4 regions of the Streptomyces sp. NPDC055962 genome follow, and region 3 is predicted to be linked to each of the others. Evidence: riboswitches for the same ligand, from Rfam matches in the RefSeq annotation. Region 3 holds a riboswitch; each other region holds the start of a gene.
The links. Region 3 has a riboswitch for cyclic di-AMP ahead of ACFC51_RS24140 (M23 family metallopeptidase). Riboswitches for the same ligand answer to the same signal wherever they lie in the genome.

Region 1: linked by a shared signal. The riboswitch ahead of ACFC51_RS04645 (NlpC/P60 family protein) and the one ahead of ACFC51_RS24140 (M23 family metallopeptidase) in region 3 are both predicted to bind cyclic di-AMP.
Region 2: linked by a shared signal. The riboswitch ahead of ACFC51_RS29415 (M23 family metallopeptidase) and the one ahead of ACFC51_RS24140 (M23 family metallopeptidase) in region 3 are both predicted to bind cyclic di-AMP.
Region 4: linked by a shared signal. The riboswitch ahead of ACFC51_RS34070 (C40 family peptidase) and the one ahead of ACFC51_RS24140 (M23 family metallopeptidase) in region 3 are both predicted to bind cyclic di-AMP.

What each region holds. Positions count from the first base shown of each region.
Region 1 covers NZ_JBHJYN010000001.1:1,038,092-1,043,968, forward strand. The annotation lists gene ACFC51_RS04635 (M23 family metallopeptidase) at 1-425, shown strand, start outside; gene pcrA (DNA helicase PcrA) at 517-2,955, opposite strand; cyclic di-AMP (ydaO/yuaA leader) riboswitch at 3,213-3,374, shown strand; gene ACFC51_RS04645 (NlpC/P60 family protein) at 3,373-4,521, shown strand; gene ACFC51_RS04650 (hypothetical protein) at 4,599-4,952, opposite strand; gene ACFC51_RS04655 (NlpC/P60 family protein) at 5,309-5,877, shown strand, end outside.
Region 2 covers NZ_JBHJYN010000013.1:116,512-122,388, forward strand. The annotation lists gene ACFC51_RS29405 (M16 family metallopeptidase) at 1-562, shown strand, start outside; gene ACFC51_RS29410 (M16 family metallopeptidase) at 589-1,971, shown strand; cyclic di-AMP (ydaO/yuaA leader) riboswitch at 2,162-2,329, shown strand; gene ACFC51_RS29415 (M23 family metallopeptidase) at 2,343-3,125, shown strand; gene ACFC51_RS29420 (GntR family transcriptional regulator) at 3,348-4,055, shown strand; gene ACFC51_RS29425 (HPr family phosphocarrier protein) at 4,228-4,509, opposite strand; gene ACFC51_RS29430 (GNAT family N-acetyltransferase) at 4,674-5,877, shown strand, end outside.
Region 3 covers NZ_JBHJYN010000009.1:20,433-26,309, forward strand. The annotation lists gene ACFC51_RS24130 (PrsW family intramembrane metalloprotease) at 1-847, shown strand, start outside; gene ACFC51_RS24135 (aldo/keto reductase) at 962-1,906, opposite strand; gene ACFC51_RS24140 (M23 family metallopeptidase) at 2,071-3,111, opposite strand; cyclic di-AMP (ydaO/yuaA leader) riboswitch at 3,123-3,275, opposite strand; gene ACFC51_RS24145 (PP2C family protein-serine/threonine phosphatase) at 3,509-4,666, opposite strand; gene ACFC51_RS24150 (MerR family transcriptional regulator) at 4,800-5,546, opposite strand; tRNA gene ACFC51_RS24155 (tRNA-Met) at 5,661-5,734, opposite strand.
Region 4 covers NZ_JBHJYN010000019.1:104,369-110,245, forward strand. The annotation lists gene ACFC51_RS34040 (8-amino-7-oxononanoate synthase) at 1-425, shown strand, start outside; gene ACFC51_RS34045 (DUF397 domain-containing protein) at 418-633, opposite strand; gene ACFC51_RS34050 (helix-turn-helix domain-containing protein) at 561-1,523, opposite strand; gene ACFC51_RS34055 (ATP-binding protein) at 1,754-2,185, shown strand; gene ACFC51_RS34060 (LysR family transcriptional regulator) at 2,236-3,150, opposite strand; gene ACFC51_RS34065 (LysE family translocator) at 3,223-3,861, shown strand; gene ACFC51_RS34070 (C40 family peptidase) at 3,880-4,350, opposite strand; cyclic di-AMP (ydaO/yuaA leader) riboswitch at 4,354-4,526, opposite strand; gene ACFC51_RS34075 (hypothetical protein) at 4,990-5,298, opposite strand; gene ACFC51_RS34080 (ATP-dependent Clp protease proteolytic subunit) at 5,306-5,877, opposite strand, start outside.

The sequences.
Region 1 (5,877 bases), on a different contig from region 3:
AGGAGGCGGCGCGCCGCGAGGCCCTGCGCCCCAAGTTCGTCCTGCCGGTGAAGCAGCACGGACTCAGCGCCACCTACGGCCAGGCCGGGGTGAACTGGATGTCCGTGCACACGGGCATCGACTTCCCCGTCTCGTACGGCACCCCCGTGATGGCGGCGACGGACGGCACCGTGCGCACCCAGTGGAACAGCGCCTACGGCAACATGGCCATCGTCACCGCGGCCGACGGCACCGAGACGTGGTACTGCCACCTCAGCACCACCAAGATCCGTTCGGGCTCGGTCAAGGCCGGCGACGTCATCGCCTACTCCGGGAACTCCGGCAACTCCACCGGCCCGCACCTCCACTTCGAGGTACGGCCGGGCGGCGGCTCGGCGATCGACCCGATGCCCTGGCTCCGCAGCCACGGGATCAACCCGTACTGATCCCGCGTCCCGAGGCCCGAAGAGCCCCGGCCCCCGATGTCCCGCGCAGGGACGTCGGGGGCCGGGGCTCCTCCGTGCCCGGTGGCCGGATCTAGAGCTTCTCGACCGGGGCGTAGCGCAGGAGCAGCTTCTTTGGACGCTCGTCCCCGAAGTCGACCGTCGCCTTGGCCTGGTCGCCGAAGCCCTCGACCGCCGTCACCGTGCCCAGTCCGAACTGGTCGTGCGTGACGCGGTCCCCCACGACGAGGGTGACCACGGGCTTGTCGGAGGTGCGCCGGGTCGCGAATCCCGACGGCCCGGACTTCGCGCGCGACGAGGACAGCGACGAGGTGATGCCGGACGTCGGACCCGCCGGGGCGGCCATCGGCCCCTTGCGCTTCCACTCCAGGTGCTGGTCCGGGATCTCCTCCAGGAAGCGCGACGGCGGGTTGTACGAGGGCTGGCCCCACGCACTCCGCATCGACGCCCGGGTGAGGTAGAGGCGCTCGCGGGCGCGCGTGATGCCCACGTAGGCGAGCCGGCGCTCCTCCTCCAGCTCCTTCACCTGTCCCAGCGCGCGCATGTGCGGGAAGACGCCGTCCTCCATGCCCGTAAGGAACACGACGGGGAACTCCAGGCCCTTCGCGGTGTGCAGCGTCATCAGCGTGACGACGCCGGAGCCGTCCTCGTCCTCGTCGGGGATCTGGTCGGCGTCGGCGACGAGCGCGACCTTCTCCAGGAACTCGGCGAGGGTGCCCGCACCCTCCTCCTCCGCCCGCTCCTGCTCGAATTCGAGAGCGACGGAGGCGAGCTCCTGGAGGTTCTCGATACGGGTCTCGTCCTGCGGGTCGGTGGACGCCTGGAGCTCGGCGAGATAGCCGGTCCGCTCCATGACGGCCTCCACCACGACCGCCGGGCCCGCGCCGGACTCCACGATCGTGCGGAGCTCCTCCATCAGTGTGTTGAAGCGCTTCACGGCGTTCGCCGACCGGGCCGCCATGCCGTACGCCTCGTCGACACGGCGCAGCGCCTGCGGGAAGGAGATCTTCTCGCGCATGGACAGGGCGTCGATCATCGCCTCGGCCCGGTCCCCGATGCCGCGCTTGGGCACGTTGAGGATGCGCCGCAGCGGGACGGTGTCCTCGGGGTTGGACAGCACCCGGAGGTAGGCCAGGACGTCCCTGACCTCCTTGCGCTCGTAGAAGCGCACTCCGCCGACGACCTTGTAGGGCAGTCCGACGCGGATGAAGATCTCCTCGAAGACACGGGACTGGGCGTTGGTGCGGTAGAAGACGGCGACGTCGCCCGCCTTCGCGTCGCCCGCGTCCGTCAGCCGGTCGATCTCGTCGGCGACGAACTGCGCCTCGTCGTGCTCGGTGTCGGCGACGTAGCCGGTGATCCGGGTGCCGGTGCCCGCGTTGGTCCAGAGGTTCTTGGGGCGGCGGCTCTCGTTGCGCTCGATGACGGCGTTGGCCGCCGAGAGGATCGTCTGCGTGGAGCGGTAGTTCTGCTCCAGCATGATCGTCGTCGCATCCGGATAGTCCTCCTCGAACTGGAGGATGTTGCGGATGGTCGCGCCGCGGAAGGCGTAGATCGACTGGTCCGCGTCACCGACGACGCACAGCTCGCCCGGGGCGTCGGCCTCGCCCGCCGGGCCCACCAGCTCGCGCACGAGGGTGTACTGCGCGTGGTTGGTGTCCTGGTACTCGTCGACCATGACGTGCCGGAAGCGGCGGCGGTAGTGCTCGGCGACGTCGGGGAACGCCTGGAGCAGGTGGACCGTCGTCATGATGATGTCGTCGAAGTCGAGGGCGTTGGCCTCCCGCAGCCGCGCCTGGTAGAGCGCGTAGGCCTGGGCCAGCGTCTTCTCGAAGCCGTCGGCGGCCTGCCCGGCGAAGGTCTCCTCGTCGATCAGCTCGTTCTTCAGGTTCGAGACCTTCGCCGTGAACGACTTCGGCGGGTAGCGCTTCGGGTCGAGGTCCAGATCCCGGCAGACCAGGGCCATCAGCCGCTTGGAGTCGGCGGCGTCGTAGATCGAGAACGACGAGGTGAAGCCGAGGCGCTTCGACTCCCGGCGCAGGATCCGCACGCAGGCGCTGTGGAAGGTCATGACCCACATGGCGTTGGCGCGCGGGCCGACGAGGTCTCCGACGCGCTCCTTCATCTCGCCGGCGGCCTTGTTCGTGAAGGTGATGGCGAGGATCTGCCCCGGGTGCACCCCGCGCTCGGCGAGGAGGTGGGCGATCCGGTGGGTGAGCACCCGAGTCTTGCCGGACCCGGCCCCGGCGACGATGAGCAGCGGGGAGCCGGCGTGCACGACGGCGGCGCGCTGCTCGGTGTTCAGCCCGTCGAGCAGCGCGGCGGAGTCGACCACGGGGCGCGGGGCGCCGTCGCGGTAGTAGGCGTCGCGCGGCGGCGGAGGGGCGTCGAAGACGTCCTCGAAGAGGCCCTCCGGCACCGCTTCGGGTGCGTGCTCCTCGGGGGGCGGCGGGGGGCCGTCCTCCGCTCGCTGGAGGCCGGTCAGGAAACTGTCGTCAAAGAGGCTGCTCATCGCCTCACGAGTCTAGGCGGCCGCACCGACAGCCCGGGCCGCATCGGCGACAAGGACCCCGGACCGTGCGCACAACGCGAGGGCGCGCCCACGGTCCGTGAGCTCCAGGGAGTGGTTCCGGCCACAGGGACCGCCACTCCGAAAAGGTCACGGAAATGTATCGGGCATATCGCACATCAACCTTCACAGGGACGCCACGGGTTGGCTAGCGTGCTCCGACGGGTGCCCCGTACCCCCTTGAGGCGAACCGCGCCGCACGGGTGCCCCCGCCGAATCCGTACTCCCCCGAAGGGAGCCCGGAACCGGGGACCCACACGCAGCACCGGGGTGAATCGGCCCGTCTCCACCGGACCGTAGGGCAGCCTTCCGTTCCGCCCGAACCCGACAGCTAACCCGGTAGGCGGTCCACGGAAGGAGATGCCGGCCTTGGCGTCGCATCGCAAGCCGCGCACACGCATGCGCACCACCACCCCCGCCGTCGGTCTCACGACCGTGGCGCTCGCCTCCGTCACCCTGCTCTCCACGCAGAGCGCGACGGCGGCTCCCGCCGAGCCGAAGCCCGGTATCGAGGAAGTGCAGAAGAAGGTCGACGCCCTCTACCGGCAGGCCGGCACCGCGACGCAGCAGTACAACAAGGCGAGGACCGCCTCGGCCGAGCAGCGCTCCGAGGTCGACGCACTCCTGGAGGCGGCTGCGAAGCGGGCCGACAAGCTCAACGAGACGCGCCGCGAGCTGGGCAACTACGCGGCCGCGCAGTACCGCACCGGCTCGATCGCCCCGACGGCCACGTTCTTCCTCGCGGACGACCCCCAGTCGTACTTCGACCAGGACCAGCTGATGGCGCGGATGACCAGCCGCCAGCAGAAGTCGGTGGCCGACTTCCGTACGCAGCAGAAGGAAGCGGCGGAGAAGCGCGTCGAGGCGACGAAGAGCCTGGAGAAGCTCACCGAGTCGCAGGCCGCGCTGCGCACCAGCAAGCAGCAGGTGCAGACGAAGCTCACCGAGGCGCGCACCCTGCTGTCGAAGCTCACCGCCGAGGAGAAGGCGCGGCTCGCGGAGCTGGAGCGCAAGAAGGAGGCCGAGGCCCGGCGCAAGGCCGAGGAGCTCGCCAGGCAGCAGGCCGCCGCCGCGAAGGAGAAGGCGGAGCAGGCCGACGCGGACGAGGCGGCGCAGGGGGGCACCGGGACGGGAGGCACGGGCTCCGGCAGCGGGTACGCCTCGAAGGCGGAGCAGGTCCTGTCCTTCGCCCGCGCCCAGATCGGCAAGCCGTACGTGTGGGGGGCGACGGGCCCGTCGTCGTACGACTGCTCGGGGCTGACCCAGGCGGCCTGGAAGGCCGCCGGTGTCGATCTCCCGCGCACCACCTGGGACCAGGTCGAGGTCGGCACCCGGGTGGCCACGGCGGACCTGCAGCCGGGGGACCTTGTCTTCTTCTACGACGACATCAGCCACGTCGGCATCTACAAGGGCGACGGCATGATGATCCACGCGCCGAAGCCGGGCGCGAACGTCCGCGAGGAGTCGATCTACTACATGCCGATCTACGGCAGCGTGCGCCCGGCCTGACGCGCGCCCGCAGCGGACACCGAGGACGTACCGGCGGGGCCGGTCCGGGGGCGACCCCCGGACCGGCCCCGTTCCGCTCAGGTCCAGAGGGTGGCGATGAAGATGTTGGCGACCGTCAGTCCGCCGACCGCGGCGAAGGCGCCCTTGCCCGCCTTCTCGTCGTCCCGCTTCACATAGACGAGGGCGAGGATCACGACCAGGACCAGCAGTTTCACGCCGATCTTGACGTTGTTCACGCTCTGGTCGTCGGCCTGGTTCAGCCCGACCAGGGCGATGCCCGTGACGAGCATGGTGAGCGCGCCGTGCAGCATGGCCGGGACGAAGCGGGCCGTACCCGCCCCCATGGCCTTCATCTGGGTCAGGAAACCACCCAGCAGGGAGGCGATCCCGATGATGTGCAGGGCCACGAAGACATTGATGAGTACGTCCATGGCCGCAGCCTAACTGCGGCCATATCACCACTCTTCGGCAAGGTACGACTTACCGATGAGTTCACTTCATGCTTGCGCGAATTGCCTGACTCCGGTTGATTTTTCCGGTCATCCGACGGAAGCGAAACAGCACATGCAGGCAATACCTGTCATTACGCCTCTTCCCTGTGCCCCGGGTTTAGCGTCCCTCCCAGGTGACCGGCTCCGCATCACCGCCTCCGTACCGGGCGGCGTGCCGGTCGCCCCGCCAGGAATCCGGCGGCGGGCCGCTCCCCCCTGTGGTGGCCCGCCGCCGGACCCCGGCGGGCCCGCCGGTATCCCCGGCGGGCAGTCGAACGGAAGGACGCACCACCCCCGTGCCCGCCCATCGAGAAGCCGCTCACCGCAAGCCCAAGCAGCGCCTGTTCACCGGGCCTGCTGCCCGCACCGCAGCGACCCTCGCCCTCGCCGGGGCAGCCACGGCGACCGCTCTCGAAGGTGCCGCCCAGGCGGACCCCCGGCCCACCGCGGCCGAGGTGAAGGCCCAGGTCGACCGGCTGTACCACGACGCCGAGGTCGCCACCGAGAAGTACAACGGCGCGAAGGAGCAGACCGCCGCCTCCGAGAAGGCGCTGGACACCCTGCGCGACGAGGCCGCCCGCAGGACCGAGCGCCTCAACACCGCACGCGACGCCCTCGGCGCGTACGCCACCGCCCAGTACCGCAGCGCCGGCCTCGACCCCGCCGTACGGCTGGCCCTCTCCTCGGACCCCGACCAGTATCTGGAGCGCGCCTCCTACGAGGCCCGGGCGGGCGACCGCCAGGCGGGTGCGATCAACGGGGTACGGCGGCAGATCGGGGACATCGCCCAACTGCGTGCCAGGGCCGAGGACGAGCTCGCGGTGCTCGCCTCCCGCCGGGCCGCCCTGCAGAAGCACAAGGACGA
Region 2 (5,877 bases), on a different contig from region 3:
GGCCGCCTACCGCCTGCCGCACGACGGCACGCGCGCGTGCGACGCCGCGGACCTCGCCCTGACCGTGCTCGGCGGGGGCGAGTCCTCCCGCCTGCACAACCGTCTGGTCCGCCGCGACCGCACGGCGGTGGCCGCCGGCTTCGGGCTGCTCAGGCTGGCCGGCGCGCCCTCCCTGGGGTGGCTGGACGTCAAGACGTCCGGCGGTGTCGAGGTGCCGCAGATCGAGGCTGCCGTCGACGAGGAGCTGGCCCGCTTCGCCGAGGAGGGCCCCACGCCCGAGGAGATGGAGCGCGCCCAGGCGCAGTTGGAGCGCGAGTGGCTGGACCGGCTCGGCACGGTCGCCGGCCGCGCCGACGAACTCTGCCGGTACGCCGTCCTGTTCGGTGACCCGCAGCTCGCCCTGACCGCGGTCGGCCGGGTGCTCGACGTGACGGCGGACGAGGTCAGGGAGGCCGCCCGGGCCGCCCTGCGACCCGACAACCGTGCGGTCCTGGTCTACGAGCCGGTCGAACCGGCCGACGAGACGGACGGCACCGACGCGCACGAGGGGGCCGACAAGTGACCGACGCCGCCGTGACTGGAGTAGCGATGGAGTACCACCCGCAGCCGACCGCCGGCGAGGCCCGGCCCTGGGCCTTCCCCGCGCCCGAGCGCGGCGCCCTGCCCAACGGGCTCACCGTGCTGCGCTGCCACCGCCCCGGCCAGCAGGTCGTCGCCGTGGAGATCTTCCTCGACGCGCCGCTCGACGCCGAGCCCGAGGGGCTGGACGGCGTGGCGACGATCATGTCGCGCGCCCTGTCCGAGGGCACGGACAAGCGCTCCGCCGAGGAGTTCGCCGCGGAGCTGGAGCGCTGCGGCGCCACGCTGGACGCGCACGCGGACCACCCGGGGGTCCGGGTCTCCCTCGAGGTCCCGGTCTCCCGCCTGTCCAAGGCGCTCGGCCTGGTCGCCGAGGCCCTGCGGGCCCCGGCCTTCGCCGAGAGCGAGATCGAGCGCCTGGTCGGCAACCGCCTCGACGAGATCCCGCACGAGCAGGCCAACCCCGCCCGCCGGGCCGCCAAGCAGCTGTCCAAGGAGCTCTTCCCCGCCACGGCCCGGATGTCGCGTCCGCGCCAGGGCACGGAGGAGACCGTCCGGCGGATCGACGCAGCCGCCGTGCGCGCCTTCTACGACGCCCACATCCGCCCGTCCACGGCGACGGCGGTCGTCGTCGGCGACCTCACCGAGGTGGACCTGGACGCGCTGCTCGCCGAGACCGTCGGAGACTGGTCGGGCAATGCGGGACAGGCCCGCCCGGTGCCCCCGATCACCGCGGACGACACCGGCCGTGTGGTCATCGTGGACCGTCCCGGAGCCGTCCAGACACAGCTGCTGATCGGCCGGATCGGCGCGGACCGGCACGACAGCGTGTGGCCTGCCCAGGTCCTCGGCACGTACTGCCTGGGAGGCACACTCACCTCACGGCTGGACCGCGTGCTGCGCGAGGAGAAGGGCTACACCTACGGGGTCCGCGCCTTCGGGCAGGTGCTGCGCTCGACGGCGCCCGGCTCGTCCTCCGGGGCGACCGGGGCCGCCATGCTCGCGATCAGCGGTTCCGTCGACACGGAGTCCACCGGGCCGGCGCTCGACGACCTCTGGAAGGTCCTGCGCACGCTTGCGGCCGAAGGGCTCACCGACGCCGAGCGCGAGACGGCGGTGCAGAACCTCGTGGGCGTCGCCCCGCTGAAGTACGAGACGGCGGCCTCGGTCGCGGGCACCCTGGCCGACCAGGTGGAGCAGCACCTGCCGGACGACTACCAGGCCGAGCTGTACGCGCGTCTGGCGGCGACCGGCACGGTGGAGGCGACGGCAGCCGTGGTCAACGCGTTCCCGGTGGACCGTCTGGTGACCGTCCTGGTCGGGGACGCCGCACAGATCGCGGAGCCCGTACGGGCGCTCGGCATCGGCGAGGTGTCGGTCGTCACCGGCTGACATGACGGGACATCAGGGACCCCGGCGGAGCACTCCCGCCGGGGTTCTTCCTTTTGTCTCTTTTAAGCGTAAAATACATGTTCATCCTGTGGGATGTGCGACAAAAGGCCCGTTCCGTTTGGCGGCGGAAAGCGGCCCGCTCTAGCGTCGGCCCGGCTGTCCGTCAGACGAATGCCGCATCCGTGGCGCCGGGCAGCCATCGCCGAGTCCCCGTCAGGCGCGAGCCTGGGGAGCCGGGGACCCACGAAGTCCCTGGGGTGAATCGGATCCCTGCACCTCGCGCGAGGCTCAGGGGGCCGTAGGAGACCTTCCTGCTCCGAACCCGTCAGCTAACCCGGTAGGCGAGAAGGAAGGAAAGGACCAGCCCCTCCATGGCGTTCATCCGTGCCACCGGGAAGCACCGTGCCCCGAGCCGTCTGACGCGCAAGAGCGCCGAGGTCGCCGGCATCGCGGCCCTGGCCACCGCCGGTGTCATCGGCGCCACCGCGTCCCCCGCCCTCGCCGCGGACTCCGGGACCCCCGCCGCGTCCTCCACCGGCCTGACGCAGACCGTCGCCCTCGACACCACGCTCGCCGCCCAGATCGACGCCCAGGCCCAGGCCCAGGCGCACCAGGCCGAGGTCGTGGCCAAGGCCGAGGCCGCCGCGAAGGCGAAGGCCGAGGCGAAGCGCAAGGCCGAGGCCCGGGCCAAGGAGGTCCGTGAGGAGAAGGCGCGCGCGGCCCGCGCTGCCGAGCGCGCCCGGCTGAACGCGTTCCACCTCCCGGTCGCCGGCTCCCACGTGACCACCGGCTACAAGTCCGGTGGCGCGCTCTGGTCCTCCGGCACCCACTCCGGCGTGGACTTCCAGGCGGCGTCCGGCACCTCCGTCGTCGCGGTCGGCGCCGGTACGGTCGTCGAGGCGGGCTGGGGCGGCGCCTACGGGAACAACATCGTCCTCAGGATGAAGGACGGCACGTACACGCAGTACGGCCACCTCTCCTCGATCGGCGTCTCCGTCGGCCAGAGCGTCGGCTCGGGCGAGCAGATCGGCATCTCCGGCTCGACCGGCAACTCCACCGGGCCGCACCTGCACTTCGAGGCCCGGACCACTCCCGAGTACGGCTCGGACATGGACCCCGTCGCCTACCTCCGTGCCCACGGCGTCCAGGTCTGACCCCACGCCGTACGACACCGCTCCGACGAAGGCCCCGGCACCCGCCGGGGCCTTCGCCGTGCGTCCGGGGAGGCGTGCGCCGAAGCCCCGTGGAACTGCTCCCTGGCCAAAAGATATCCATGGATTCCGCCCCGCCATCGGAAATTCCGGCCGGTTGCAATAGAGTCGCAGAACAGGCGTCGATCGGCCGCGTTTCGCGGGGATTAAGGCGGAGGTTCGGACATGCGCATTCCCGCGCATTCGGTATGCACGGCAATCCGTGACGACATCGTCTCCGGTGTCTTCGAGCGCGGCAGCCGCCTCACCGAAGAGGTGCTCGCGCGTCGCTACGGCGTCTCCCGCGTCCCCGTGCGCGAGGCGCTGCGCACGCTGGAGTCCGAAGGGTTCGTCGTCACCCGCAGGCATGCCGGCGCCTGTGTCGCCGAGCCCACGGAGCAGGAGGCCGCGGACCTCCTGGACATCCGGATGCTCCTGGAGCCCCTGGGGGCAGCCCGCGCGGCACAGCGGCGCACCGAGGCGCACCTCAAGGTGCTGCGGGGCCTGGTCAGGCTGGGGCAGGAGCGGGTCCGCCGGGGTGAGGGCGAGGATCTGCGCTCGCTGGGCGGCTGGTTCCACGAGACGCTGGCACAGGCCTCGGGCAGCCCGGCGCTCATCGCACTGCTCACCCAGCTCCGACACAAGATCGCCTGGATGTACGCCGTCGAGCAGCCGGTCCGCCCCGCGGAATCCTGGGCCGAGCACGGCGCCCTCGTCGACGCCGTGGCGCGCCGCGACGCCGAGCGGGCCAGGGCGCTCGCCACCCAGCACGCCGAGCGGGCCACGGCGGCACACCGGCTGCGGCGCACGGACCGTACGGGGCACACGTCATCGCCCCCGGCCCGGGTGAGGACTTCGCAACACCCCGTAAACATCGCGGGAGCCCGTCATTAACAATGGCACCGTATACAAAGAGAGCAATTATCGGAGGGCTTTCTTTTTGCTGCCCTGAATCATTGTTTCCGGAGTCGTGTACGCCCCTGGGCCGGAAACAGAAAAGCCGCGGCTCCCGGTCGGGGTGCCGCGGCTTTCCCGCAGAAAGAATCCGGATTCGGATCGGCCTGGATCAGACGGTCTCCGGAAGCTCCTCGAGCCCCTCGGCGACCAGCTTCGCCAGACGGTCCAGGGCGGCCTCGGCGTCGTCCGCCTCGGACGCGAGCACGATCTCCTCGCCGCCCTGGGCGCCCAGGCCGAGCACCGCGAGCATGGAGGCGGCGTTCACGGGGTTGCCGTCCGCCTTGGCGATCGTCACGGGGACGCCGGAGGCCGTGGCGGCACGGACGAAGATGGAAGCGGGGCGGGCGTGCAGGCCCTCGGCCCAACCGACGTTGACGCGGCGCTCAGCCATGGTTCTGCCCTTCACGTATCAATGGGTTGTCTAGACCAGTCTCTCATGTGGTGCGCACTGCTGTGCCCGGCGTCGCCACCGGGCGTCCACCGCCCTTCGGCTCCCCCAGCGTGCCCCTGCTGCGAACCCCTCGCGACCGGTGCGCGGCACCGTAGGCTTTGCCCATGGAGCCCACTCCGGAACAGAGTCCGCACCACGCGTACCCCGACCACTGGGAGGCGGACGTGGTGCTCCGCGACGGCGGCACCGCGCGCATCAGGCCCATCACCACGGACGACGCCGAGCGGCTGGTCAGCTTCTACGAGCAGGTGTCCGACGAGTCGAAGTACTACCGCTTCTTCGCCCCGTATCCGCGTCTCTCCGCCCGGGACGTGCACCGCTTCACCCATCACGACTACGTCGACCGGGTGGGACTCGCCGTCACGATCGGCGGCGAGTTCATCGCCACCGTGCGCTACGACCGGATCGACGAGCGGGGCCGGCCGGCCTCCGCCCCCGCGGACGAGGCGGAGGTCGCCTTCCTCGTCCAGGACGCCCACCAGGGCCGCGGAGTGGCGTCCGCCCTGCTCGAACACATCGCGGCGGTGGCCAGGGAGCGGGGCATCCGGCGCTTCGCCGCCGAGGTGCTGCCCGCCAACAACAAGATGATCAAGGTCTTCCGGGACGCCGGGTTCACCCAGCAGCGCAGCGTCGAGGACGGCTCCGTCCATCTCACCCTCGACCTCGAGCCCACGGCCGAGTCCCTCGCGGTCCAGCGCGCCCGCGAACAGCGTGCCGAGGCGCGCTCCGTGCAGCGCCTGCTGGCCCCCGGGTCCGTCGCGGTCGTCGGAGTGGGCCGGGCGCCGGGCGGCGTGGGCAGGACCGTGCTGCGCAATCTGCTCGGCTCGGGCTTCACCGGACGCACCTACGCGGTGAACACGTCCTTCCCCGAGGACCTGGACACGGTCGAGGGGGTCCCCGCGCACCGCTCGGTGGGAGAGATCGGTGAACCGGTCGATCTCGCCGTCGTCGCCGTCCCCGCCGACCGGGTGCCCGAGGCCGTCGCCGAGTGCGGCGAACACGGCGTCCAGGGCCTCGTCGTCCTCTCCGCCGGATACGCCGAGCGCGGTGCCGACGGCCGCGAGCGGCAGCGGGAGCTGGTCCGGCAGGCACGCTCGTACGGCATGCGGATCATCGGCCCCAACGCCTTCGGCATCATCAACACCTCCGACACGGTCCGGCTCAACGCCTCCCTCGCCCCCGAGTTGCCCAAGGCCGGGCGCATCGGGCTCTTCACCCAGTCCGGAGCCATCGGGATCGCGCTCCTCTCCGGCCTCCACCGCAGGGGCGCCGGCCTGTCGGCGTTCATCTCCGCGGGCAACCGGGCCG
Region 3 (5,877 bases):
CGCCTTCACCGAGAACATCCTCTACCTGGGCAATGCCTTCGGCGAGGACCAGCAGCTCGGAACCACCGGCTTCGCCTCCGTGACGGTGGGGACCTTCTTCGTCCGCGTGGTGATGTCCCCGTTCGCGCATCCGTTGTTCACGGTGCTCTCCGGCATCGGGTTCGGCATCGCGGCGCTCGGGGGCGCGCGTCACCGGGTGCGTCGGGTCGTCCTGCCGCTGGTGGGCCTCGTCCTCGCCATGGGCATGCACGCCCTGTGGAACGGCTCGTCGTCCTTCGGCCCGTACGGCTTCTACCTGGTGTACGGCGCCTTCATGGTGCCGTGCTTCGGACTGGTGACCTGGCTGGCGATCTGGTCGCGCCAGCGCGAGCTGCGCACGCTCTCCACCGAGCTGCCGGTCTATGCGGCGGCCGGCTGGCTGGCCCCGGCCGAACCCCTCGCCCTGGCCTCCATGCGGGCGCGGGGGATGGCCCGCGACATGGCCAGGCACTGGCACAGCCACCCGGACCCCGCGCGGGGCCGGGCCGCGGCACGCGCCGTCGCGGAGTACGAGTCGTTCGCGACGTCGCTGGCCATGCTGCGCCGCAGGGCCCGCCACGACGGAGCCGACCGGGACTTCGCCCTCCGTGAGCAGGAGTTGCTGCACCACCTCTGGCACCGGCGGGACATCGCGGGCCCGGCCCTGACGTACGCCGCCCATGCGACGGGCCGGCTGCGGCGGACCCACCGGCCGCCCGCGCCGCAGGCGTTCCCCCGTCAGTTCCCCCACGGCAGCGGCCAGCCGCAGCAGCTCCCCGCGCCGCACCGGCACTACGGGGGCCACAACCCGTACCTGGAGGACCGCTGAGCCGGCTCCGGACGGGGCGGAAGACCTGACCGTCCGGCGGCGCACCCGCCGCACCCCTTCCCCGGGGGCGGGCCCGGGGACCTCGCCGGACGGCGGCGCACCCGCCCCGTCGGATCAGGCCGACGCCTCGGTCAGTTCCGCCAGCTCGGCCTCGGTCAGCCGGAGACCGGCCACCGCCACCAGCGCGGGCACCTGCTCGACCGTCCGGGCGGAGGCGATGGGGGCGGCCACGGTCGGCCGGGAGGCCAGCCAGGCCAAGGCGACCGTGGCGATCTCCGCGTCGTGCTCCTGGGCGATCCTGTCGAGGGCCGCCAGCACCCTGCGGCCCCGCTCGGTCTCCAGGTGCTTGCCCGCACCCTCGGCCCGCGCGCTCTCGACGGAGGCTCCCGGCCGGTACTTCCCGGTGAGGAAGCCCGAGGCGAGCGCGAAGTAGGGGACCGCCGCGAGACCGGCACCGGCCGCCGTGTCCTGGAGCGCGCCCTCGTAGGTGTCGCGCGAGACGAGGTTGTAGTGCGGCTGGAGCGCCACGTAGCGGGCCAGGCCCTCGCGTTCGGAGAATTCCAGGGAGGCCCTCAGCCGCTCCGGGCTGATGTTGGAGGCGGCGATCTCCCGCACCGTGCCGGCCTTCACGAGCTGGTCGAGGGCGGTGACGATCTCCTCGACGGGGACGCTCTCGTCGTCGAAGTGCGTGTAGTACAGGTCGATGTGGTCGGTGCCGAGCCTCCGCAGGGACGCCTCGGCCGCCCCCTTGATCGTGGTGGGCGAGAGCCCCTTGTACGACGGGTGGGCACCGACCTTGGTGGCGATCACGACGTCGTCACGGCGGGAACGCGCCCTGAGCCACTTCCCGATGAGGGTCTCCGACTCACCGCCCTCGTTGCCGGGGACCCAGGCGGAGTAGGAGTCGGCCGTGTCGATGAAGTTGCCGCCGGCCGCCACGTACGCGTCGAGGACGGCGAAGGTCGTGTCCTCGTCGGCCGTCCAGCCGAAGACGTTGCCGCCGAGGGCGAGGGGGAACACCTGGAGGCTCGAGGAACCGAGCGGACGCAGAGAAGTCATACCCGAGGACAACGAGCTGCTGGAGGCACGTATTCCGATTCTCGGGGAACCCGTCAGGGCCCGGGTGAACCCCTGCGCCCCCACGGAGTGGACCGGCGGCCCTGACGTCGGGGGGTCGTGCGTCAGGGCCGCCGGGGTTCCGGTGCGCCGGGTGGCGCCGGGGATCAGATCGTGAGGCCCTTGCCGCGCAGCCAGCTCATCGGGTCGACACCCGTGCCGTCCGCGGTGTGGATCTCCAGGTGGAGGTGCGGGCCGGTCACGTTGCCGGTGGCGCCGACACGGCCGATGGTCTCGCCGGTGGTGACCTTCTGCCCTGCCGTGACGTCCATCGAGGACTGGTGGCAGTACCAGACCTCCGTGCCGTCGTCGAGCTCCAGGACCGTGCGGTAGCCGTACGAACCGGACCAGCCGGCCGACTTCACCGTGCCGCTGTGCACGGCCTTGACCGGCGTGCCGGTGGGAGCCGCGAAGTCCAGACCGGTGTGGTGGCCGGAGGACCACATCGAACCGGACTGCCCGAAGGTCGAGGTGATCGTGTACGAGGAGGTCGGGACGGCGTAGCTGGCGGCGAGCTTGGCGAGGCGCTCGGCCTCGGCCTTCTTCTTCGCCGCTTCCTCCTCGGCCTTCTTCTTCGCCGCGGCCTCGGCCTCGGCGGCGCTCTGCTGCTTGGCGGCCTGGGCCGCGGCCGCTTCGGCCGCCGCCTGCTCCTGGGCTGCCTTGGCCTCGGCCTCGGCTCCGGCCGACTGCTGCTCGGCCTGCTGGAGGATGCGGGCGCGCAGGGCCTCGCCGGCGTCGGTGGTGCCCTGCTCGGCCTCGGCGGCGGTGATACCGGCCGTGGTGAGCGGGGAGGACGCGGCGACGGTCTCGTGGTCCGTGTCGGAGTCCCCGGACATGAAGGCACCCACGCCGGGAAGGGACTTGGCGTCGGGAAGATTGTCCGCGATGGAATCGGGAAGAGAGATGGAGACCGGCGGCTTGCTCTGCGCGGTGGCCATGCCGCCCGCACCGACGGCCGCGATGACGCCGACGCCGAGGACGGTGGAGCTACGGGCGAGACCGCGCTGCTTGGCTACGCGATGCCGGCCGCGTACGGGGCGGATGGACTCCTCGGTGGGGTTCCATTCCTCCCACGTCCTGTCCTCATCACCGAAGCCTCCGGTCCTGAAGGATGACGGGGCCTCGGGGGCAGGCTGATTGGACGCCACGTAGGCGCACTCCTTTCCTTCCTTCTCGCCTACCGGGTTAGCTGACGGGTTCGGAGCAGGAAGGTCTCCTACGGGCCCCTCCGTCTCTCACGAGACACAGGTGCCCGATTCACCCCATGTAGGTGGTTCCCCGGTTCCCTTGCGGAATTCGGCGCTGCGCACGGTGCCGTCTCTTGCGACGGCGGCTACAACCGCGCTGCGTTATCGAACGTTAATAGACACCCGGGTCCGATTCCAAGCTGTTCTCGCAGATCGCTCACGGCTCCAGCCTGGACTTTCAGGGGTCAAACGGGCAGAAACGGGCGACTTGAACACCGTGTATCCAGCCACCAGTTTCTGACGGAGTGTCATATGTTATGCGGAGCGAGGTCCTTCGACTACCGAACGTCGCGACCGGTCATTCACTGTCCCGCCCCACGATCTTCACCGTCGTACGCCGCTCCTGCTGGCCTCGCGTGGGCCGACCGACGGCGAGGAGGGCCAGGTCGTCCGTCGACCGGCCACCCGTGTGCAGCCGCACGTCGTCGGTGAGCGCGGACAGCAGTTCCTCGGGCCCCGGGAAGAGCCGGCCGCGCAGCCTGGCCGCCGGGTCGTAGAAGTGGCCCTGTGCGTCACGCGCCTCGGAGAGGCCGTCGGTGAACGCCAGGAACGTCGCGCCGGGCGGCAGCGCCCACGTGTCCGACCGGTCGGGCCACGCGTCCAGCCCCATACCGAGCGGCAGGGCGGGCGCGGTCGGGGCCAGGACGTCGAGCGCCCCGTCCGCGTGCAGCACCAGCGGCTCCGGATGGCCGCGGTTGACGACCCGCAGGGTGTCCGAGCCTGCCGGGATCTCCGCGAGGACCGCGGTGACGAACCCCTCCATGGAGTCGAGCCCGCCCCGCCGCGAGCCCTCACGGGCCAGCGCCCGCTCCAGCCTCTGGACCACGCCCTCCAGCGACAGCTCCTGTTCGGCGGCCTCCCGGAACGCCCCGATCACGACGGCCACGGCCGCCACGGCGTCCAGCCCCTTGCCCCGCACGTCCCCGACCACCAGACGCACCCCGAACGGAGTGTCCGCGACGGCGAAGAGGTCGCCCCCGACGAACTCGTCCGCCTGAGCCGCCTCGTACCGTGCCGCGACGTGCAGCCCGCCGATCCGGGCTTCCGGCACCGGGAGCACCGCGCGCATCGCGGTCTCGGCGATGACCCGGGCCGAGGCGAGCTGCTCGTTGCCGCGGTGCACGACGCGGTTGATGACGAGGGACAGGCCGACGACGGTGAGCAGCGTGAGCAGGTCGGTGACCGGCACGACCCTGAGGAGCACGCCGTCCGACAGCCGGATGCCGAGCACGACCAGGACCGTGACGATGCCGATGCGGACGGTACTGCCGAGGGAGAAGAAGGGCGCGGCGACGAGCGAGGCGGCGGCGAAGAGCGGGACCGCCGTGACCTCCGTCGGCGTCGCGAGGTCGAAGGCCGCCCCGGCACAGATCAGCACGGCGGGCAGCACTCTCACGAGCCGCCAGGAACGGACGTTCATCTCAGAGCCCCGCCGCCGTCCGTCCCGCTTCCCCACCTGTGCACTCCTGCCCGGTCCACCCACGGCTGCGGACGGTACCGCGCCCCGCCCCGCCCGGCCGGAGCCGCGCCGAACGGCGGCTCGTCATCGGCCAAAGGGAGGAGCGCGCCGGAGCCCCGCCCTCCGGGGGTCAGTCGGAGAGCCGGTGCTGCGCGTAGATCGTCAGTGCATCCCGTACGAAGACGGCGGTTCCGTCCCCGTGGCGATCGTAGTTCCTCCCGAAGCGGGGATCGGCGACGTACATCTCCCCGAGGCCGGTCACGTAGGCGCGTGTGGGCTCCATGGTCGCCGACAGCCACGCGCAGTGCCGCCGGGCGATGTCCTGCACCTGCTCGCTGCCCGCCGCCAGGCCGGCGGCCCTGGCCTCCCCGTAGTCCCGGGCGATGGCCTCGTGCACGCCCTGGAAGCGGGCGCGCTCGTCCTCGGTCAGTCCGCGCCACCACCGGCCACCGCGCTCGTACGCCTCCCGGCCCCAGCGCTCGGTGACCTCCTGCTCGTACTCCGTGTGATCGAAGCCGTCGAGCACTTCCTCCGCCATGAGTTCCTCCCCTTGCTCGGTCCGGTGGAGAGTGGTCCGCACCGAGGCGATCTGCCGGCCGATGCGCTCCCGCTCCTGCTCCAGCAGGCGCAGATGGGTCCGGAGCGCGGCGGAGGTGTCCCGCTGCCCTTCCAGCACGTCCTTGATCGCGGGCAGGGAGAGCCCCAGCTCCCGCAGCAGCAGGATGCGCTGGAGCCGGACCAGGGCCTCCTGGTCGTAATAGCGGTAGCCGTTGGCACCCGTGCGGCTCGGCACCAGGAGACCGATGTCTCCGTAGTGCCGGAGCGTGCGGCTCGTGGTGCCGGCGCGCCGGGCGATTTCCTGAATGGACCACTCCATGCCGGAAACGCTAGATCTTTACGCAGCGTCAAGGTCAAGCCCGGAACGGCTGACGGGTGACGGGTGACGACAGAGGCCCGGATCCTTGAAAGGATCCGGGCCTCTGTCTTTCAGTAGCGGGGACAGGATTTGAACCTGCGACCTCTGGGTTATGAGCCCAGCGAGCTACCGAGCTGCTCCACCCCGCGTCGTTGTGATGACAACTCTACGGCATCCGGGACGGCACTCCGACCACTTTTCGCCCTCCACCCCCGGCCCGGGCTCCCGCTCGCCTCATGCCGTGCGCCAACACGGCCTGCACAAACGGATGTTGCCAGGCGCAGCGGCGTAG
Region 4 (5,877 bases), on a different contig from region 3:
GCCCGGCCCGGGTCATCCGGCACCTGGTCAACACGGCGCGCACGTTCATCTTCGACACCGGCCTCGCGCCGGCCGCGGCCGGCGCGGCGCTGGGCGCTCTGCGCCTGCTGCGCCGCGAGCCGGAACGCGCGGCCAGGGCGGGGGCGGTCGCCGTCGAACTGCACGGCCGGCTGACCGCAGCAGGTCTGACCGCGGTACGCCCCGACGCCGCCGTCGTGTCGGTGCGCGCGCCCTCGGCGGAGTCCGCGGTGCGCTGGGCGGCGGACTGCCGGACGGCCGGTCTCGCGGTGGGGTGCTTCCGCCCGCCATCGGTGCCGGACGGGATCTCCAGGCTGAGGCTGACGGCCCGGGCAGACCTGACACAGGATCAGATCGAATCCGCCGTGGGCACGCTCGTGGCGACGGCCCCCCTCCCGGTCAGCTGACCGGGAGGCCGTGCAGCCCCGTGAGGAAGGACGTCCAGGCGGCCGCCGAGAAACGCAGCGGCGGCAGGCCCGTGTCCTTCGAGTCCCGTACGGCGAGCTGATCACCGCCGAGCTCTGCGGCTTCCACGCAGTTGTTCATGCCGGTGCTGCGGCTGCTTCGCCGCCACCTGGGTGGGTGCGGGGCGTGCTGTGCGGGACGGTCGGACATCGTGCCCCCCTCGGGCAGTCTGAAGGTTCCGCCCCACCGCCGCGTCCTACTGCGGCGATGAGGTCCAGCGAACGCTCCGGCGACAGCGCGTGTGCCTGCATCGTGCGGAAGGCCGAGCTGTACGCCTCGAGGTCTTCTCTCCGCTCCAGATAGAGGCTACTCGTCAAGTGGTCAAGAACGACCACATCCAGATCAGAAGTGCTCAAAAAAGAGAGGATTACAAAAGGTCCGGTGAGGCCGATATAGCTCCCTGCCTCGAACGGAAGCAACTGCAGCGTCACGTGCGGAAGTTGAGCGACCTCCGTCAGATGGCGCAATTGCTGCTCCATGACCCGGGGGCCGCCGACCTCACGCCGCAGTACGGCCTCGTCGAGCACGACGCTCAGACGCAGCGGACGGGATGACCGGAGCACGCTCTGCCGGGCGAGTCTGACCTCCACCAGGGAATCGAGCTGAGCGGACGGCAGCCCGCCCAGCGACGACCGGGTCACGGCCCGCGCGTAGTCGGCCGTCTGCAGCAGCCCCGGCACCACCGACGTCTCGAGCGTCCTGGCGGCCTCCGCCTGTGACTCCAGGCTGATGAAGTCGCGGTACTGCGGAGGGATGAGCCCGCGGTAGGCGTGCCACCAGCCGCTTCCCCCGCCGCCCACCGAGCCGGCGAGCGCAGTGAGCAGGGACCGCAGCTGTGCGTCGTCCACGCCGTAGACCTCCAGGAGCCGCGTCACGTCACCGGGCGACACCCCGCTCACCCCCGTCTCGATCCGGCTCACCTTGGACTGGTGCCAGCCCAGCACGGCGGCGGCGTCCCGGCTCGTGAGTCCCGACGTGTGGCGCAGACAGCGCAGCTCCTCACCGAGCTTGCGACGGCGTACCGCGGGGCCGTTCCGCATCGCGGCCTCCTCCCGTTGTGCGGTGAGCCGTGCCGGCGGGGCCGACTCGGAAAGGGGCCAGTGTCGCGCCCGTACACGGATCAGGGGGCCGAGTTCACCGTAATGAGCGATAGATATATGCATATCTTGGTGGATCGCCGTCATGGAGGACCGTATCGGTGGCAGTCTGGCGCGAAGCACCATCCAGGCCGGCCGTGGGCCGGTCAGGGCGTGAAAGGGACGGCGTCGCCATGGCAGACCATCAGGAAGCAACCGTCACTCTGCCGAGCGATCCGGCCTCGGTCTCCGCGGCCCGCAGACATGTGGCGCGCGTACTCACCGAATGGGGCCTGGCCGAGGACAGCGACACGGCCGAGACCATCCGGCTGATCGTCTCGGAGCTCGCCACCAACGCCGTCCAGCACACCTTCGGCCAGTCGCCCACCTTCACCGTGGACCTCCGGCTCGACCGGGACGTGGAGTTCTTCCTCGGGGTGACGGACAGCCATCCGCGCTGGCCCCAGCGGCTTCCCGCCGCCGTACGCCAGGACAACGGCCGGGGCATGGTCATCATCCGGGCCCTGGCGAAGGAGTACGGCGGTCGGCTCGGCGTCAGCCCCACCGCGGACGGGGGCAAGACCGTGTCGATCGTGCTTCCCTGGCCGGTCCCGGCGCAGGCCTGAAGAATGCGGGGGCGAGCCGCCCTTCGGGAGTGACGGGCCGGGCGGCCGTCTCACGGGGCGGAGGCCCGTCCGAAGCCGCTCCGCAGCAGTGCCATCAGCGTCCCCGCCGCGGGGGTGTTCCCGTTCCCCCGGTGCACCACGGAGATCGTCCGCCGGAAGGCGGCCGGTTCCAGGCGCCGCACCGCGAGCGGCGCCGGTGACATCGCGGCCACCATCTCCGGCACCACCGCCACGCCCAGGCCCGCGCTGACCAGAGCGCAGACCAGGGCATAGCCGGGAGACTCGCACACCACGGCAGGGGTGGCCCCCGCCTCGGCCAGCGCACGCTCCACCCCGCGCCGCGGTGGGTGCTCCGGCGCACTGCTGATCAAAGGGCGGCCCGCCAGTCCCGCGACGGGCAGCGGTCCGCTGCCCTCGGACAGCATCTGCCCGGGCGCGGTGACCAGCACCAGTTCCTCGACGAGCAGCGGCTCGACGGACACCCCCGCCGGCATCGGCCCGGCCGCCGCGGGCTCGTACGCATGGGTGAGGGCCAGATCCACGTCGCCCGCCGCCACCGCGGCCACACCGGCGGGCGGCTCGTAGTCCGTGACGCTCAGCTCCACGTCGGGGTGGGCGCGGCGGAACGCGGTGAGCACCGGGGGCAGCAGATGGATCCCGGCCGTCACGAAGGTGCCGACCCGCAGCCGGCCGCCGGACAGCCCAGCGAGCCGGGCCAGTTCGTGCCGCGCCTGGTCCATCTCGTCCAGCACACGCCTGGCCCGCCCCGCCAGCAGCTCACCGGCAGCCGTCAGCCGCGCCCCCCGGTGGTGCCGGACGAGGAGGGCGGCCCCCGCTTCCCGTTCGAGCTTGGCCAGCTGCTGGGAGAGCGCGGGTGCGGTGTAGCCGAGCCGCGCGGCGGCCCGTGTGATCGAGCCTGCCTCGGCCACCGCCACCAGCGCGGCCAGCCGTGTCGGGTCGTACATGAAGCATTCCTTTTGGCAGACCATGAAGATTGCAAGTACACGCTAAAGGGCTCAAGCCGTCAGGGTGTCCCCATGGACGCACAACTGCTCGCCTTCTTGGCCGTGGCCGCAGGAATGGTGGCGCTGCCCGGCGCCGACTTCACGGTGGTCGTACGCAACGCGCTCGCATCCCGGCGGTCCGGGCTGGCCACCGCGGTGGGAGTCGCCGGAGGGCTCGTGGTGCACACGGCCCTGGCCGTCGCCGGACTCGCCGCCGTGCTCGTGACGATGCCGGTCCTCTTCCGCACCGTCCAGCTGCTCGGCGGCGCGTACGTGCTCTACCTCGGTCTCAGCGGCCTGTACGCGCTCCGGCGGTCCGCCGGCGGAGCGGACAGGGGTGCGGAGACGGGCGGCCGGGCGCCCTCGGGGCTCCGGCGTTCGCTGCGCCAGGGCTTCCTGACCAACGCCCTGAACCCGAAGGCACCCGTGCTCTTCCTGAGCCTGCTGCCCCAGTTCGTCCCCGACGGACAGCCGCCCCTGCCGAGGACCCTGCTGCTCGCCTCGGTCGTCGTCCTGCTCGCGCTCGTCTGGTTCCCGGCCGTGGCGCTCCTGGTGGACCGCCTGGGCCGGTGGCTGCGCCGGCCGCGTACCGCCCGCGCGATCGAGGGCGGCAGTGGCACGGCGCTCACCGCGCTGGGGCTCGTGCTGGTGACCGGGCCCCTGCTGCGCTGAACCAGAGATGAGGGAGGGTCAGCGGACCCTCCCGTACCAGACGTTGCCGGACCAGATCTTCTCCAGCCGGACCACCGCCCCGGTCTTCGGCGAATGCCAGATCTTCCCGCTGCCGGCGTAGATGCCGACGTGGTACACACTGCGCCCCGCATGGAAAAAGACCAGGTCGCCGCGTTTCCGCTGCGACCTGGAGATATGGCGGGTCTTGTTGTACTGCTGCTGAGCCGTGCGGGGTAGTTTCTTCCCCGCCTTCTTGAACGAGTAGAGCGTGAGCCCGGAGCAGTCGAACCGGTGAGGGCCTGTGGCGCCCCATCTGTAGGGCGCCCCCTTCTTCGACGCGGCGATCCTGAGTGCCGTCGCCGAGTGGGCGGCGGCCTCGGCGTCGTTCACGAAGCCGGGGGCCAGCATGGTGGTCCCTACGGCGAATGTCAGAGCCGAGGCCGTACCGACCCGGGCGAACAGAGACGGGACATGAACCTGCGCAGTCATGCGCAACCCTTCGTCAGCCGCCTGTGAAGGATGACCTGTCGGGTTCGGGCTGGCGAAGTTGCCCGGCCGCGCGAAGCGGCTTCACCCCGAGGACCGTCCGGAACTCCGGCCGGCCCGTTGTGCTCGGGTCCTCCACTCCTGCCGATCCACTTCTGTCGACCAGGCATCCGGACAGCGGCAGGACTCGGCGTCCGCCCGGACCGCCCCGCCGCGGTGGCGGGGGCTTGTCGTCCCAGGGATCTTTACGCACGCCCTGCCGGATTTCCTGGCTGAAGTGTCGATATGTGAGAGTCGTCACGACTGATCCGATCGGGTGGACGCGACGGCCGGCTGGCCCCGGCGGCCGGGGCCGACCAGCCGTGTACCAGCAGCGGAACGTTGCATTCCGTTCAGCGTCCGCATGCGGTGCGCAAGTCGGGCTGTCCCCCGGGCGGGGGAGCTCCTACGCCGAACGAGCGAGGAAAACTCATCGGCTCGTCGGGCGTGTCGAAAAGCGGCGCCACCGGGGGCGATCCGTCGCCGTACCGGACGGCCGTGCCGTCCTGCTCGCGGACACCCCTGCCGCCCCGTCCGCGGACGCCCCTGCCGCCCTGTCCGTCGGGCGTGCCGACCGCCCCGTCCGCAGGGCGGCCGGACCGCTCAGCCCGTAGGGGCGGGAGGCACGGCGACCCGCCCCGCGCGTCGTTCGCCGTCCAGCAGTCGCAGCACCCTGGCCAGGGTGTCCGCGTGGATCTGCGACTCACCCCGGTCGTGCATCAGCGCGAGGGCGTCGCGGAGGGCGGTCGCCCTGGACGCGAGAGCCTGGGCAGCCCGGAGCGCTCCGTATGTGTCGCTGCCCCGGGCGGGATTGATGCGGCCGAGCTGGTCGAGCACTTCCAGATAGCAGTCGACGAACTCGGCCTCCGCGCGGGTCAGTGCGGGGAGCGGTGGGAACTGGGGTGGGAGCATCGGCTGTTCACCTCGCGGGGCGCGGCGGCTGGGACGGCGTGCGGTTCTCCACGACGTGGTCCACCAGCCCGAACGCCAGGGCGGCAGGGGCGTCGAGGATGGTGTCCCGTTCGATGTCGTCGCTGATCTCCCGCGTGGAACGCCCCGTGTGACGGGCCAGCATGGCCGTGAGCAGCTCGCGTTCGCGCAGCAGCTCGCGGGCCTGGATGTCGAGATCGGAGGGCTGGCCCTGCACCGGCTCGTCCAGAGCGGGTTGCTGGATGACTACCCGCGCACCCGGCAGGGCATGTCGGTGTCCGGGCGCGCCGGCTGCGAGCAGGACCGCCGCGCCGGCGCCCGCCTGGCCGAGGCAGAACGTCTCCACCTCGCAGGCGAGGAAGCGCATGGTGTCGTAGATCGCCGTCATGGCGTTGAAGGAACCCCCGGGCGAGTTGATGTAGAGGGAGAGGGGCCGGTCCGGGTCCGCGTGCTCCAGGTACATGAACTGCGCGATCAGGTCGGTCGCCGCCGTGTCGTCGACGGGCGTGCCGAGGAAGACGATCCGTTCGGACAACAGCTTCGAGTACGGGTCCATGCTCC